2 linked regions of the Acaryochloris sp. CCMEE 5410 genome follow. The protein of the gene in region 1 binds, or shares a complex with, the protein of each later gene. Links are inferred from orthologs where the notes say so. Each region holds a gene or a part of one and is shown in the gene's direction. Other genes may lie near its edges. The genes, in order: secY and secA.

What was found.
Region 2: the proteins of secY (region 1) and secA are in contact, whole or in part, in a crystal structure (PDB 3DIN), measured with the Thermotoga maritima proteins. The link is inferred for Acaryochloris sp. CCMEE 5410 from one-to-one orthologs. Residues at the interface, in WP_004081795.1 of Thermotoga maritima: Glu108, Gly109, Glu110, Glu111, Ala236, Glu237, Arg238, Arg239, Ile240, Thr241, Ile242, Gln243, Tyr244, Ala245, Arg246, Arg247, Val248, Thr249, Gly250, Arg251, Arg252, Val253, Tyr254, Gly256, Ala257, Ser258, Thr259, Tyr260, Leu261, Pro262; in WP_004082002.1 of Thermotoga maritima: Glu261, Ala262, Arg263, Lys300, Ala301, Arg302, Thr303, Ile304, Ile305, Leu323, Tyr324, Asp325, Pro326, Val329, Ser330, Tyr333, Ile336, Lys340, Phe345, Val349, Glu363, Phe364, Tyr374, Ser375, Gly376, Gly377, Glu393, Ile395, Thr482, Ser483.

The regions. Positions count from the first base shown.
Region 1 is NZ_AFEJ02000001.1:1,766,345-1,770,055, reverse strand. Bases 733-3,711 are described here. They hold secY (preprotein translocase subunit SecY), read left to right. Parts: upstream 733-1,557; coding sequence 1,558-2,865; downstream 2,866-3,711. Other genes in these bases: infA (translation initiation factor IF-1), read left to right, coding at 3,508-3,711; ON05_RS07740 (adenylate kinase), read left to right, coding at 2,865-3,425; rplO (50S ribosomal protein L15), read left to right, coding at 1,066-1,515; rpsE (30S ribosomal protein S5), read left to right, coding at 733-1,006. In the rest of the region: rplF (50S ribosomal protein L6), read left to right, coding at 1-102; rplR (50S ribosomal protein L18), read left to right, coding at 102-458; more of rpsE, read left to right, coding at 473-732. UniProt on the Escherichia coli protein: The central subunit of the protein translocation channel SecYEG. Consists of two halves formed by TMs 1-5 and 6-10.
Region 2 is NZ_AFEJ02000002.1:960,222-973,383, forward strand. What follows is about bases 3,898-7,268. They hold secA (preprotein translocase subunit SecA), read left to right. Parts: upstream 3,898-4,278; coding sequence 4,279-7,068; downstream 7,069-7,268. Other genes in these bases: ON05_RS25260 (PCP reductase family protein), read left to right, coding at 3,898-4,073; ON05_RS25270 (GAF domain-containing protein), read right to left, coding at 7,065-7,268. Also shown: ON05_RS25240 (peptidylprolyl isomerase), read right to left, coding at 1-22; ON05_RS25245 (photosystem I assembly protein Ycf4), read right to left, coding at 100-663; psbD (photosystem II D2 protein (photosystem q(a) protein)), read left to right, coding at 1,267-2,322; psbC (photosystem II reaction center protein CP43), read left to right, coding at 2,270-3,700; more of ON05_RS25260, read left to right, coding at 3,888-3,897; more of ON05_RS25270, read right to left, coding at 7,269-9,857; ON05_RS25275 (MarC family protein), read right to left, coding at 10,063-10,785; ON05_RS25290 (transposase), read left to right, coding at 12,134-12,427; ON05_RS25295 (hypothetical protein), read left to right, coding at 12,749-13,102; ON05_RS25300 (hypothetical protein), read left to right, coding at 13,069-13,162. UniProt on the Escherichia coli protein: Required for protein export, interacts with the SecYEG preprotein conducting channel.

The DNA.
Region 1 (3,711 bases):
CGAATCCGGGCAGTCCGTCCTCCCGAACCCTACAAAGGCAAGGGAATTCGCTACGCCGATGAGTATGTCCGCCGCAAGGTTGGTAAGGCAGGTAAGAAATAATGAAAACTACTCGCAGAGATGCAACCCGTAGCCGACATCAGCGAGTTCGCCGCAAAGTTGTGGGAACTGCAGAGCGACCTCGGTTAGCAGTATTCCGATCGAACCAGCATATCTATGCTCAGGTGATTGATGATTCCCAGCAGCACACCTTAGCTGCAGCCTCTACCGTTGAATCTGATCTCAAATCATCTTCTGGCGCAACTTGTGATGCCTCCACTGCAGTGGGCAAGCTGGTGGCTGAGCGAGCCATTGAAAAGGGAATCAAGGCCGTAGTGTTTGATCGCGGCGGTAATTTGTATCACGGGCGAGTCAAGGCGTTGGCCGATGCTGCTCGTGAAGCTGGCTTAGAATTTTAAGTAGGATATTATCCATGGCAAAGGAAAATCGTCGCAAAAACAACCGGAACAAGGAAAAAGACTCCACCTGGCAAGAGCGGGTCGTCCAAATTCGACGGGTCTCGAAGGTCGTCAAAGGTGGTAAAAAACTCAGTTTTAGAGCCATTGTTGTGGTTGGCAATGAGCGGGGCCAAGTGGGCGTCGGTGTCGGTAAAGCCAGCGATGTGATTGGTGCCGTTCGTAAAGGCGTTGCCGATGGGAAGAAGCAGCTGGTTGAAGTTCCTTTGACTCGGTCCAACTCTATCCCCCATCCGATGATTGGTCGAGGCGGAGCCGCCAAAGTGATGATGCGACCTGCAGCGCCTGGTACAGGTGTGATTGCCGGTGGTGCGGTTCGTACCGTTTTGGAACTGGCTGGTGTTCGCAATGTGTTGGCGAAGCAGTTGGGGTCCGATAATCCTTTGAATAATGCCCGCGCTACCCTCAATGCCCTAGCCTCCCTCCGCACCTTTTCTGAGGTGGCCGGTGAACGAGGCATTGAAGTGGAAAAACTCTATGCTGCTACTTAGTGCTCTGATAGCCTAAGCGAACCAGTTTATTAACCTCTAGCCCCTGACTTAACAAGATAATGAGACTAAACGATCCTAAACCCAAAACCGGTTCCCAACATCGACGTCGCCGTTTAGGCCGAGGAATCGCTGCTGGTCAAGGCGCTAGCTGTGGCTTTGGAATGCGCGGTCAAAAATCTCGTTCAGGTCGCCCGACTCGTCCTGGATTTGAGGGTGGACAAAATCCTTTATACCGGCGAGTGCCAAAGTTAAAGCATTTTACGCTGATCAATCAGAAGCAATACACTACGATTAATGTAGGTAAGCTTAATGAATTGAAAGCGAAATCCGATGTCACTCTTGAGTCTCTGATGGCCGAAGGCATCATTACATCCAATGATGGACCTTTGAAAGTACTAGGAGATGGTGAGCTAACGGTTGCACTCAATGTGCAGGCCGCAGCAGCAACCCAGTCTGCAATCGCCAAAATCGAAGGGGCCGGTGGTAGCTTTCAGTCTACTGAGTCTTAACATCTTTCATTTTTAATCGGCTTTTAGAGAGGTATCCCTGACATGGTTGTCAGCAGAGGTAAAACACCATCCGCCCAAGAAACCTTTATGCAAATGGCCCAGGCAGCTGGGCTTAGAGGTCGGGTCTTTATCACCCTGGGGTTGTTGATTTTGGTCCGGTTGGGTATTCGTCTGCCGGTTCCAGGTATCAATCGTGCTGCTTTTACATCAACCTTTGCTGGCAACCCTGTCTTTGGCTTTTTAGACTTCTTCTCTGGTGGTGGTTTTTCTGCCCTAGGGATTTTTGCTTTAGGGATTATTCCCTTTATTAATGCCTCGATCATTTTGCAGCTGTTGACCGCTGCGTTGCCGTCCCTAGAGCGTCTACAAAAAGATGAAGGGGAAGCAGGTCGCCGCAAAATTTCCCAGATTACTCGCTATGTGGCTTTGGGATGGGCCATTATCCAAAGTACTGGATTTGCCATCTTAATTAATAGTGCCGAGGGTGTGGTGTTCAATCCCGGCATTGTCTTTATCGTCCAGATGGTGGTAGCCTTAACCGCTGGCTCCATGTTTGTGATGTGGGTGGGTGAACTGATTACGGAAAGAGGAGTCGGAAACGGTGCCTCCTTACTGATCTTTTTGAGCATTGTTTCGGGTCTACCTAGCACCTTAGGGAATGCTCTGCAGATTGCTGAACAAGGCGAGGTCTCTAAGGTCATCATCTTGATTTCCGTGTTCATATTGATGATTGTCGGCATTGTATTCGTTCAAGAAGGCACCCGCAGAATTCCCATTGTCTATGCTCGCCGCCAGGTCGGTCGTAGAACCTATCAAGAACAAAAGAGTTATCTGCCTCTCCGCTTAAACTCGGGTGGGGTGATGCCCATTATTTTTGCCTCGGCCATGCTGATTTTGCCCGGCACCTTGGCAGGACTAACGAACAATGCAACTATCATTGAGTTTGCTGGATATCTAAGCCCCAATAGTTCTCTACCTTGGGTCTATGTGATTTTCTATCTGTCGATGATTGTTTTCTTCAGCTACTTCTACGCATCTTTGGTGGTTAACCCCATTGATATGTCCCAGAACTTGAAGAAGATGGGGGCCAGTATCCCTGGGATTCGCCCTGGGCGGGCAACGACAGAATATGTAGAAAAGGTTCTGAACCGATTAACGCTGTTGGGTGCTTTCTTCTTGGGAGCTGTTGTGTTGGTTCCGGTGGCTGCCGAGAGAGTGGTTGGTGGCGGTATCTTTTCTGGTTTTGGTGCAACATCCCTTCTGATTTTGGTGGGTGTTGCCATTGATACGGCTAAGCAAATTCAGACCTATGTGATTTCCCAACGGTATGAAGGGATGGTGAAACAGTAGTGGCGCGTTTAATTCTGTTTGGGCCACCTGGGGCAGGCAAAGGTACGCAAGCCGTTACCCTCGCAACAGCCTTTAATATTCCTCATATTTCGACGGGGGATTTATTCCGAGCAGCTATTTCGGGTAAAACTCCTCTAGGCTTGAAAGTTCAATCCTATTTGGATCAAGGGCAATTGGTCCCAGATCAAGTGGTGATTGATATGGTCCAAGAGCGATTGGCCCAGTCGGATACTGCTGGTGGATGGTTGTTGGATGGATTTCCCCGGACCATTCCTCAAGCCCAAACGTTGGATAAGCTTCTACAGGAGATGAACCAAAGTTGCGATCGCGTCATCAATCTCCAAGTCCCTGAACAGACGTTGGTGACCCGAATGCTAAGCCGAGGGCGAAAAGATGATACAGAAGCCGTTATCCAAGATCGTCTCCAGGTCTACCATACAGAGACTGCACCTATTTTAGATTTCTATCGTGAGCGCAACTGCTTAGCGGATATCGATGGCGATACGACAGTGGAAGCAGTGACCGATCGCATCAAAGCGGCTTTGGCAGATCTCACATAATTCTTTATACTCTCTGTGTAGAAGCTGGATAACCCATCATTCGGTAAATCGGTTCAAACTCATCCCTAGGAGGATCAACTTTTTGGCTAAGCAAGATGCGATTGAAATGGAAGGTACGGTCACAGAATCGTTGCCGAATGCCATGTTTCGCGTGGACCTAGATAACGGGTTTAATGTTCTAGCCCATATCTCTGGCAAGATTCGGCGGAACTATATTAAAATTTTGCCCGGTGATCGTGTCAAGGTCGAGCTGACTCCCTACGATTTGACCAAAGGGCGGATCACC
Region 2 (13,162 bases), on another replicon or contig:
TTAATAAGAACACGAGTACCATCACCCAAAATGATCTGAAGAAGCTGATAGATTTGGTTGAGTGAAGCATAAGGAGTCTATACACTACATTTTTGGGTTTTACAAACCTTCCATGGGAACGCCCAAGAAACGAGCGATCTCAGCTGCTTGATTCTCAATTTTGTCCAGAGCCATAGGTTGCCCCGCTCGGGTGAGAGGAATATCATTACGCCCTTTGATTCTCAGATAGATGGTCCGTTGAGGATTGAGTCCCTCACGGATCTTGATCTGGACGGATTGAATATTCTCTAAAGGGTATGTTTGCTCAACTTTTCGGTTCTTGCCTGGGCGGCCCCAACGAAAGAGTCGAAATTTACCAGAATCTTGACTGAATTCATTAAAACCGGCTCCGACGTTCCAGCTTATGGTTAGCCATAGGTAGGTTGCGAGCAGTAAACCACAAGTACCGTAGAAGGAAAGAGCGATGCCTTGAGGGATAAAAATTAGATCAACAGCATTACCAGTTGGCAGGAGATCGACTTTGAAATAGCTAGAAAGACCAGCTAAGAAAAAACCAACCCCTCCAATGGAGACCATCGTTGCGATCATGTAATTGCTAAACCGGCGAGTCCCAAGAACTTCGTAACGCAAAGTTTGCTTATCTAATAGTTTTTGTGTGGTCATGGTCGGATAAGTTCTTGTGATTCCTAAACTAATGATGAGCACTGATATATGAGTATAAGCTGCCCAGCTCAACAATTGATGAGGCTATAGTTGACTCCTAAGAACCTAATTTTTAGATTCCCAAGGTGCAACCAAAGCTTACGGTCACATCTAGACCTTTTATATAGCGTTAAATATAAATTTGATGAGATCAATAAAATTGTTGATTTGTTTTATGAAGTTTTGTTTCAGTGCCCCACATAACTTTACTTCTCTTAAGGCCAAGCTGAGGACAAGCCATTTTAGGAGCCAACCCCTAAAAAATCGATGGTTGAGGTAGATAAAGTTTTGTACTCAGTATTCATTCTAAGTTGGCTAAACCTCAGTGGAGGTGCCTTTGTAGCCGCTACAATTTCTGACGAAACTCTGTTACATTTAGTGAATGATCTCTATAACATTTGGTTATGAAGAGGTGTAGGTTGAGGTTCTAGGGCGATTTACACTATTAATTCCCAGAACCCAAACTCTCGATTCCTTAGTCCGGTTTCTGAGAAACCTCACAAGGTTCGAAAGAAAATTTTGCGGCCTTGCAATTTTTAAGTTAGATCAAGAGGGTTTATTTCCATGACCATAGCAGTCGGACGCGCCCAGGAGCGAGGATGGTTTGACGTCCTCGACGACTGGCTTAAGCGTGATCGGTTCGTCTTTATTGGTTGGTCAGGTATCCTACTTTTCCCCTGTGCGTTTCTATCCATCGGGGGATGGTTTACCGGCACAACTTTCGTAACTTCCTGGTACACCCACGGTCTTGCTAGCTCCTATCTAGAAGGGGCTAACTTCTTGACCGTTGCTGTATCCACCCCCGCCGACAGCCTCGGCCACTCCCTACTTCTACTTTGGGGACCCGAAGCTCAAGGTGACTTCACCCGCTGGTGTCAGCTGGGTGGACTGTGGAACTTCACCACATTACATGGTGTCTTCGGCTTGATCGGCTTCATGCTGCGTCAATTCGAGATTGCCCGTCTAGTGGGCGTGCGTCCTTACAACGCAGTTGCCTTCAGCGGTCCTATCGCCGTGTATGTTTCCGTCTTTTTGATGTATCCTTTGGGTCAATCCAGCTGGTTCTTTGCGCCTAGCTGGGGTGTAACAAGCATCTTCCGATTCTTGTTATTTGCTCAAGGTTTCCACAACCTAACCCTCAACCCCTTCCACATGATGGGTGTTGCAGGTATTTTGGGTGGTGCGCTGTTGTGCGCCATTCACGGAGCCACTGTTGAGAACACCTTGTTTGAAGACGGTCAAGACGCCAATACATTTGCTGCGTTCACTCCGACCCAAGCAGAAGAGACCTACTCCATGGTCACTGCTAACCGATTCTGGTCTCAGATTTTCGGGATTGCCTTTTCCAACAAGCGTTGGTTGCACTTTTTCATGTTGTTCGTGCCTGTGACCGGTCTATGGGCTTCTGCCATTGGCCTAGTGGGTATCGCCCTCAACATGCGTGCTTATGACTTCGTTAGCCAGGAAATCCGGGCTGCTGAAGACCCTGAGTTCGAAACCTTCTATACCAAGAACATTCTCTTGAATGAAGGTCTGCGTGCTTGGATGGCACCCCAAGACCAAATCCATGAAAACTTCATCTTCCCTGAGGAGGTTCTACCACGTGGAAACGCCCTTTAATCCATCTGCGGCTGGTTATGACCGCGCAACCACTGGCTATGGCTGGTGGGCTGGAAATGCACGACTAACTGATCTATCTGGTCAGCTAACTGGTGCCCACATTGCCCATGCTGGAATGATTACCTTCTGGGCTGGTGCAATGACTTTGTTTGAAGTCTCTCACTTCATTCCTGAAAAGCCTATGTACGAGCAAGGCAGCATCCTGCTTGCTCACCTGGCCGCTGAAGGTTTTGGTGTTGGACCTGGTGGTGAAGTTATTAGCACTTATCCTTATTTTGTGATTGGTGCTATTCACCTGATTGCTTCTGCTGTCCTCGGTTTTGGTGGTCTTTACCACACATTCAGAGGCCCTGCTAAGTTTGAGGATTACTCTGATTGGTGGGGATATGACTGGGAAGACAAAGAAAAGATGATGCAGATCCTGGGGATTCACTTAATCTTCCTCGGAATTGGTGCTCTTGCTTTTGCTGCAAAAGCAATGTTCTTTGGCGGTCTTTATGATCCCTGGGCGCCTGGTGGTGGAAATGTTCGCCTGATTACTAACCCAACTTGGAACTTAGGTACTTTCCTGGGTTACATTACCCGGTCTCCCTGGGGAGAAGGTGGCTGGATCGTTAGTGTTAACAATTTAGAAGACGTTGTAGGTGGTCACCTTCTCGTAGGTGTTCACTACATCTTCGGTGGCGTTTTCCACATTCTTGTTAAGCCTTGGGGTTGGGTTCGCCGAGCCTATGTCTGGTCTGGTGAAGCCTATCTCTCTTACAGCTTGGGTGCCCTTTACATGTGTGGCATGATTGCTGTGGGTTATGTTTGGTTTAACAACACTGTTTACCCCAGTGAATTCTACGGTCCTACTGCTGCTGAAGCTTCTCAGGCTCAGGCAATGACCTTTTTGATTCGTGACCAACGGTTAGGGGCTAACATCGCTTCTGCCCAAGGTCCTACAGGTCTTGGTAAGTATCTGATGCGTTCTCCTTCTGGTGAGATCATCTTCGGTGGTGAGACCATGCGTTTCTGGGATTTCCGTGGACCTTGGTTGGAGCCCCTTCGTGGACCCAACGGTTTGGACCTCAACAAGCTCAGAAATGATATTCAGCCTTGGCAAGCTCGTCGTGCGGCTGAGTACATGACTCATGCTCCTTTGGGTGCATTGAACTCTGTGGGTGGTGTGGCAACTGAGATCAACTCGGTGAACTATGTTTCTCCCCGTTCTTGGTTATCCACTTCACATTTCTGCCTTGCTTTCTTCTTCTTTGTTGGCCATATTTGGCACTCCGGCCGCGCCCGGGCTGCTGCTGCTGGTTTCGAGAAGGGTATTGAGCGGAAGACAGAATACGCACTATCTCTGCCTGATATCGACGCTACATCAGTTGACTAAGTTACCTTTAGTAACTTTGATAACTAGCTGAGTAATATCGGCTAGAAAGCCCCTACCTAAAATAGGAGGGGCTTTCTCATGAGTATTTTCGTTGCTAACTTAAACAGATAAACAAGCTAGACCAACATCTAAAGTTGTTTAGGATTTAAAATAAATAAAGGAATTCTCCCAAGAGGTGCTGCAGACAATGCGCGAGTCTGACTTGACTGATCTACTCCAATGGACTTCCACTGCAGAAGCGAAACTCAAAAATATTCCGTTTTTCGCAAGATCCCAAGCAAGACAAAAGATTGAAGCGATTGCTCGAGAATCAAATTTGGATGTTGTCACTGTAGAGTTGGTCGAGCTAGCCCGTCTAGAATTTGGTCAATAATGCAGTTAGTTACTTGTGTATCGATTATATACGGCGTAAACAAACATGCCATTATTTAATAAGAATCAAAGCTATAAGGGTATTTAAAACGGCAATCGTTAGATTAATGAGCTTAAGTATCCTGCTTGATGGTGATCAACACCTTACCCAATGGGTGAAACAAAATATTTATTTCTGATTGGATTGAACTCTACTATCTAGAACCATGCTTAAAACATTATTGGGCGACCCGAATAAGCGAAAGCTCAAAAAGTACCAACCCGATGTGGTTGAAATCAATCTCCTTGAAGAAGAAGTAGAGGTTCTCTCAGATCAGGAATTAAGAGCAAAAACTGATGAGTTCAAAGAGCGCTTGAAAAACGGTGAGACCTTAGATGATCTTTTGCCAGAAACGTTTGCCGTTGTGAGAGAAGCATCCAAGCGAGTATTGGGTATGCGTCACTTTGACGTTCAGCTTCTAGGCGGGATGATTCTGCATGATGGTCAAATTGCAGAAATGAAAACTGGAGAAGGTAAAACGTTAGTATCAACCTTGCCAGCATATTTAAATGCGCTAACTGGCAAGGGAGTTCATGCTATTACGGTGAACGATTATCTGGCCAGACGAGATGCGGAATGGATGGGGCAGGTCCATCGATTCTTGGGGTTGAGTGTAGGGCTGATTCAACAGTCCATGTCTCCGACGGAGCGCAAGAAAAATTATGCTTGCGACATCACCTATGGGACCAATAGTGAGATTGGCTTCGACTATCTACGAGATAATATGTCAACTTCCATCGAGGAAGTTGTTCAGCGACCCCTCAATTATTGCGTCATTGATGAGGTGGATTCTGTTCTAATTGATGAAGCACGAACTCCTCTAATTATTTCGGGTCAGGTTGAGCGACCAACGGAAAAATATTTGGATGCCTCTAAAGTTGCCAATGCTTTGCAACCCGAAGAGCATTACGAGGTGGATGAAAAGGCTCGCAATGTTATTTTGACGGATGAAGGCTTTGTTGAAGCAGAGAAAATCTTAGGGGTTAGCGATCTATTCGATCCTGAGGATCCTTGGGCTCACTATGTGTTCAATGCTATTAAAGCTAAAGAACTATTCATTAACGACGTTAATTACATCGTTCGTAATGACGAAATAGTCATTGTTGATGAGTTTACGGGTCGAGTGATGCCAGGGCGGCGATGGAGTGATGGCCTCCATCAAGCAATTGAGGCCAAGGAAAAAGTTGAAATCCAGAATGAGACACAGACTCTAGCCACGATTACCTATCAAAATTTGTTCTTGCTTTATGACAAGTTGGCAGGGATGACGGGTACAGCAAAGACAGAAGAAGCTGAATTTGAAAAAATCTATAAGTTAGAAGTCACGATTGTACCGACTAATCGCTCTAATCAACGGCAAGATATCTCTGATGTGGTCTACAAGAGTGAAGAAGCAAAGTGGTTAGCCGTTGCCAATGAATGTGCTGATATGTACGAAGTTGGGCGCCCCATCTTGGTAGGAACCACGAGTGTTGAGAAATCCGAGGTATTGTCAAAGCTTCTTTTGGAACGCAATATCCCACATAATCTCCTGAATGCGAAGCCTGAGAATGTGGAGCGGGAATCGGAGATCGTGGCTCAGGCAGGTCGAGAGGGCCGTGTAACGATTGCCACAAATATGGCGGGTCGAGGGACGGATATTATCTTGGGCGGTAATGCTGAGTATATGGCGCGTCTCAAGGTACGAGAGTATTTGATGCCCCGGATTGTCCAACCCGAAGATGATAACCCGTTGTCAATGATGCAGGTCAAGCTACCTGAGGCTGACAGCCAAGGGTTTGGTGGAGACGGTCAACAAAAGGGAATACAGAGAAAAACCTGGAAGGTTTCTCCCGAAATCTTCCCTACCACTATTTCTAAGGACGCTGAATCTTTATTGAAAGAAGCCGTAAACGCGGCTGTTAAACAATATGGTGAACAGAGCTTACCTGAATTACAAGCTGAAGACTTAATGGCGGTCGCCTCTGAAAAAGCACCTACAGATGATCCTGTCATCCAGAAGCTCAGGGAAGTCTACAACCTGATTCTAGAAGAATATGAAGCGTTTACCAGCAAGGAGCATGACAAGGTTGTAGAACGAGGCGGTCTCCATGTGATTGGTACGGAAAGACATGATTCTCGCCGCATTGATAACCAGTTGCGAGGTCGGGCTGGACGTCAGGGTGACCCAGGTTCAACCCGCTTCTTTTTGAGTTTGCAAGACAATCTTCTGCGCATTTTTGGTGGTGATCGGGTTGCAGGATTGATGAACGCTTTCCGGGTAGAAGAGGATATGCCCATTGAGTCACGGATTTTGACGAGCAGCCTAGAAAATGCCCAAAAGAAGGTTGAGACTTACTACTACGATATTCGGAAACAAGTTTTTGAATATGACGAGGTAATGAATAATCAGCGACGAGCGATTTATGCTGAACGTCGACGGGTATTGGAAGGTGAAGACCTGAAAGAGCGGGTTATTGAATATGCAGAACAGACGATGGATGACATTGTGGAAGCCTATGTCAATCCAGAACTACCGCCGGAAGAGTGGAATTTGGAGCAATTGGTAGACAAAACCAAAGAGTTTGTTTATTTGCTGGAGGATCTAGAAGCCAGCCACATTGCTGATCTGTCCATGCCAGAGATGAAAATGTTCTTGCGGGAGCAGGTCCGCATTGCCTATGACCAGAAAGAGTCAGAGGTAAACGAGATGGAACCGACCTTGATGCGCCAAGCAGAACGATTCTTTATCTTGCAGCAAATTGACATGCTTTGGCGAGAGCATTTGCAGCAGATGGATGCATTGCGTGAAGCTGTTGGGCTTCGCGGCTATGGTCAGCAAGATCCACTGATTGAGTACAAAAGTGAAGGGTATGAAGTCTTTTTGGATATGATGACTGCAATTCGTCGTAATGTTGTTTATTCTCTCTTCCAATTCCGACCGCAACGACAGCCTGAGCCCTCTGAGGTAGCCTAGTTAGACCTGCCTCCTTTCATCTGTTGAGGTAAGGTCAGTCGGCTGAGGGTTCTCCCGTCTTCGAGCTGGGCAATTTCCATTCGCCCCCCCAAAAGTTCGATGATCGATTGGCATGCGTTTAAATTTCGGCCCGGTCCTTTATCTAATAGACTCGGCAATAATAAATCGCGAGTCTTTACAGATTGAAAGTCTTGGATGAACTGGGGGTGGAGTTGTCCTTGATCGGTGATGGAAAGTTCAACCCATTTGGCATTGATTAGACGACACCAAATATCAATCCGATCCCCTGGGTTAGAGCGGTGGCAAGCAGCTACCAATAATTCGTAAAGAACAAGTTCTAACTTATTGCTGGTTCCTGTAAGGGTAGTATTGGACGTAAGATTATGAATTTGGGTCCATAATTGTCTGGATTGAACAAGGGGTTCTATCTGTTCCAAGCAGCGTCGAAGGATACTAGCTAGGGGAATAGAATCTTGGGCAAGGCTGAGTTGCCAATCTTCCGTCTTGAGTAAAGTTGTCAGGGAAGTGATTGCTTCTTGGCGTGAGTCACATTTAAGTTCTATGGACTCGTCTTGTGATGATTCTTGAGGATTTTGCAAGTCCTTAAGATGGCTTAAGTTTGTTTCTAAAAATCGGTTTTTATACCAAGTTAAACTCTCCAAACTCATCCATTGTCGTTGGAGTAAGTTGGTTTCTCGCAGGTACCGATAACGACTGCCTAACTGTTGAACCAGGGTTTGTATCAGCTTAAGCTCTGAGGTCTTGTAACAGAAATCATCGGAAGTGCCAAGGACGATGGCACCCAGAGGTGTTGGAGAATCGGGCGATCGCAATGGCATGACTAGAACTTGAGCGACCCCAGGAGCATTTAACCAAATACGAGTTTCTGGAGCGATGTTTTTGGCCGATATTTGGATGATGGACTCAGATGGGTGAGGGAGTTGATCCAGTGAGTGCAATAGTTGTGTGAATAGAGGATCTTGATCCAGTTGAATCAGTTCGTCATCTGAAATGGCAAATTCGGGTGATATTGCATGGCAAGCGACAATCTTCCCTTGGTTATGGCCAGGGATCCACAGTATGCCTGCAGCAAGAGGACCATTAAAAATATGGGTAATAAGTTCGATGCCTGAAGTGATAAGTTGAGTCGGATCTTCAATTTTCAACAGGGTTTGCAGACCATTGTGGGCAAGGTCATATTGATTCAGCTGAGATTGCTGGAGGATGTAATCTCGCTGTTTTTGCTCAAAGGTCCCAAGGGTTTGGGCAAATTCCTGTAAGAATTCAATCTCTTTGGGCTTCCAAGTGCGGGTTCGATGATTGCCTAAAACAAGGATAGTTTGGGGTGTCGAACTATTGGCAACTGTGCGACAGAGCAAAAGGGAGCGCAATCCCTGATTGATCAGTGACTCTCGCCATGCTAGGAATCGTAAGTCTTCTTCAAGATCTGAGATGGTGATCGAGCCGATGTTTCGCTCTAACATCCGCCGATCCACATCACTCAGAGGATGTAAGGACTCTAACAAAGGCCGCAGCTTGGGGCTATGGTACTGATATTCGATCCGAAACCCACCTGTTTGTTCATCCTGGCTAAGTAGTAAAAGCCGTTGGGTTTGCAAATGCCGACACAAGTGCTCAGAAACCTTTTTGAGTGTTCTAGGCCAATCTTTGGATTCCACCATCAATTGAGTGAATTGCCCCATCAAGGTTTGGGTTTGGGAGGAAACTTGGACGGGGTTATCCCCGACAGGGGCAACGGCAGATAAACCCATTAATTGGGCTGCAGCTTGGATAAAGTTCTTTTCTTGTTCTTGCCATACTCGAGGTTCTTTGCCCTCGACTGACAAAAATCCCATCAGATGTCCATTCCCCATAATGGGTGCGCAGAGAAAAGACCGAGATTTAGTTTGTTGCATTAAGCGCAATGGAACTTTGGCATTCACAGTACCTTGGCTTTCGCTGACCGATATCATCTGACCTGCGGATAAGGCTTGACAAAAAGGTTCAATTTCAGCAATCTGGACTTGTGCTTTAATCGGGCGTGCTCGACCTAAGCGACTGCCCTGGCCAGGTTGATAAGTTACTTTTAAAGTGCAATTATTTTCTTCTAAATCTAACCAATACAAACCAGTAAAGGTGGGATCGATGGCCTGCTGTGTTGATTTCAAAATGACATTGACCCGTTCATCCCAATCCGTGAGTACACTCATCTGATTAATGAGGTGTGCTAGGGGTTGGGCAGGTGTCGAAACAGGCTCAATTGCCTCCTGGCTCAATCGATTGAAGGCGGCCCCTAGGGAGTGAGTTAATAGGGAGAGTAAAGTGCTTTCTTCGGTGCGTGGATTTCTGCCCCAATGGACAGAACCTAATAGCAGAAGGCCAACACATTCTTTTCGATATTGAATGGGGTAAAGAATAGCTCCTTGAATGTCAAACCGCTGAGCAAGTTTTTGCCATTTGCCGACTCGACCTTCTTCTTGGAGATTCATAACCTCGATGGGGTTTCGGGTCAGCAAGGCTTGATCAAATAAATCGCCTGGTAAGACTGGATAGCGCTGACTAAAAGCGGTGGAATCAGCCTGGGGTAAACCACCACTTAAACCGATCAATTCAGATTGATTAGCGTCGTACTGGGCAATCCACAATAGTGGGTAGTCCAACTCGGATTTCAAAAACGTTAAGGCACTATCTACTAAAGACTCAAGCTGATCATGATCCAGTAATCCTTCTATCAAAGTCTGGATTCTTACAAGTTGTTCTTGGCTGGATCGTCCTACTCTTTGAATCATAAAGTAAGCCTAGAGGGCTGCAAGAATTGACACAATGGTGGTGCTGAACCAAAGTGTCTTGGTCTCGTCATCCCCTAGTGTTGCCTAATCACTAGCAAACTCTAACAATCAGATAAAAAATTTTGATTTTTGCAGATCAGCTAGTAATGGCAAATGCTTTGATGCAGGTGCACTTGAAAGCTTTAGGAATCGATACTCACTCTTGTTAGCCTAATCCAGGTAGGAGCTCTTTGACACCATCGGCAATAAATTCGATGGAAATAGCGGTGATGATTAATCCCATGACTCGACTAATCACATTCATACCTGTTTTACCCATCACAGTATCCATCAGGGGGGCAATGAGTAATCCCACTAAGGCGATTACAGAGACACTTAGAATTGCTAAACCAACGAGAATGGTATGTTCTATAGATTCCTGGGTATGCGCATAAACAATGACGGTGCTGATGGCACCAGGGCCGCCGAGTAGAGGAATGGCAATGGGGACAACGGCAACAGGAGCATCCGGTAATGTCGGTGGTTCATTCGGATCGACGGTACCTGTTTCTGTGAGTTGGCGTGATTCGATGGTTTCTGCCCGTAACATGGATAATGCTGTTAGCAGGATTAATAAGCCGCCTGCGACTCGGAAGGACGGTAGGCTAATGCTAAAAAAGCTGAGAATGGCTTCTCCAGCGACAAGAGCCACTAACAGAACAATACTTAAAGCAATAGAGGATTGAAAGGCAATAAGACGCCTTTGGCTAGAGCCTTGCCCCTCTGTCAAGCTGAGGAAGATAGGGATAACACCCACAGGATTAACGATTGATGCGAGACCCGCCACTAATTTCAGATATTCTGGCAAGTCAAACACAATATGGATAGTCCTCGCTAACGGTTCTGTGGATTCAGGCAAATCTACGGTGCGAGTTGCGATCGATCGCAACCCGATTCTCTCCTAGGACGTATAGCTCAATCCAATACAAACCATAGACTCTATCCTTCTAATTGTCAGCAATCTCAGTCTTCAAACTTAGTTTTGAAAGAAGACTGAGGGATATAAAGCTAACTTTGTTTATTTTCTCACAGTCGCAATGAAACGGTCGTGCATCAAAAAAGTGTGGGTTTGTTAAACCTATAGGGAGTTGAGTTTTCCTATCTTCTGATGCAATGTCCTCTATGTGGTCATCCAAAGACCCACAAACACGGTAAAACCAGTAAAGGCAGCCAACGTTACCGTTGCCCCCACTGTCACCAAACCTTCAGTGAGACCTTTGATACCCTTTATTATCGCCGTCAGATTTCTTCTGAAACCATCCAGACCATCCTTCAATCTCATGCTGAAGGCAGTAGCCTCAGAGGCCTATCCCGCATCACAGGTGTGGCTTACAACACTTGTGTGAGTGTGATTCGTTCAGCGAGCCATAAAGCCCAAATGATTCACAACCAAGACGTTCAGGCCGTTTCAACTGACGTCATCAATGCAGATGAGTTGTGGTCCTTTGTCAAAAAAAGCAAAAGCCCTGTGACCCGAAAGAGTTGAGCGTCGGTGATTGCTGGATAGCGTTGAGTCTCTCTAAAGACAGTGGCTTGGTGCTCAGTGGCCGTATTGGCAAACATACCGACGAACTCGCTCAAGAATTAATTGAGAATACCGAAGGCAAAACTGCCTGTCACCATTGGCAAACCGATGGCTGGGAAGGGTATTCACGACAATTAGCCGATGAGGTGATCCATCAAGTGAGTAAAGCTCTGACTTTGGGGATGACAAGGGTTTTACAACATAGTCTGAATCAGTGATAGCGCCCTCATGCCCCTCTGATAATTGAGTCGTTTATGGGGTATCAGTTGCATTAATTCAGTGGCGAATGAGGTCCAAATTTCCATGCCACAACACCATAAATGTCCATACAACGCCGTGCCAAAATCACTGTGTCGAGGCCGCCGCCGAGAGTGCTCATTGAGCCGAGCAACATAGTGGTTGACTTTCAATTTTTTCAATCCATAGCCAGCGACTGTTGCTAAACAATAGGCCATCGCCATCACCAGTACCAAAGCAAGGAAACGAGCATCATTGACTTTCGTTCGTTCGAGATTGTATCCCCACTCTTGCAGTCTTTGAACATCATCTCTATTCCCCATCGGCAAGCGTAAAGCGAGAGAGCCTGCTCCAGTGTCGGTAAACTCGTCATGATAAACCAAGGATCTTTTCCCTCCTTGCCTCGATACTGTCGCTTCCAGTAAAACGCGAGGTTAAACGGTCCCAACTGGTCTCGCTTTCCTGGAGGGGCGACATGCCCTGTGGACACCTTGCTTCTTTGGCTAATAATCAGGTAGACAAGAAAAAAGATGGGCTGAAAATGATGTATCTCCAGCTCACCTTATTGACAATGATATTGCCACTATACCAACCCCATTTACGCCGTCAACTGTCTCCTGCCCAGTATCTTCTCCTTGAGATTCTGGTTCATCTTTTACAAACGCTTCGCTGTGTCAAAATCGAGACCCTAGCAGAAGGACTGCCACTGCCGATTCTATTTGAGAGTCGCCGAAAAAATACAACGGTTCTTATCCTTACCGACCCTTGAGCTTGAAACGCTTTGGCTACCGCTGGTTGAACTGTGGCTGAGCAAGCAGTACCCTCAAGGCTCCCAGCTTTATATCGTCATCGACCGTACCAGTTGGGGTGTGATTAATCTATTGATGGTGAGCGTGGTCTGGCAACATCGCGCTATTCCCATATGGTGTGAAGCGCTCGCTAAAAAGGGCAGCAGCAACTATGACGAGCAAACGGCTATTTTGAGCAACGTCATTCGCCATTTATCCGCCTATCGTCTGGTTATCCTCGGTGACCGAGAGTTTTGTTCCGTCAAGCTCGGACAGTGGTTAGCTCAACAGAAGGTCCACTTTTGTCTGCGCCTCAAGCGGAATACCGAAGTGTCTATGGACCAGCAGTTTACTCAACAACTTCAACAGTTTGGCCTTGCCCTGGTCAAAAGCTGTTTCTCAATGATGTACGCGTCACTCAGGCTAAAGGCTTTGGACACTTCAATGTGGCCGCCAAATGGAAACGACGCTATCACGGCTTTGCGCCTGATGAAGCCTGGTTTATCCTCACGAACTTCTGTGACCTCAACAGCGCTATCGTCAGCTATCAAAACGCTTCTGTATCGAAGAAATGTTCCGCGACTTCAAACAGGGAGGCTATTGCCTCGAAGGCTCTCAAGCGATGGAAGAGCGTTTGGTTGCGATTGTCATTCTGATTGCCATTGCCTATACCAGTGCAGCCCTGCAAGGGCAAAGTCTTAAGCAAAAAGGACTCC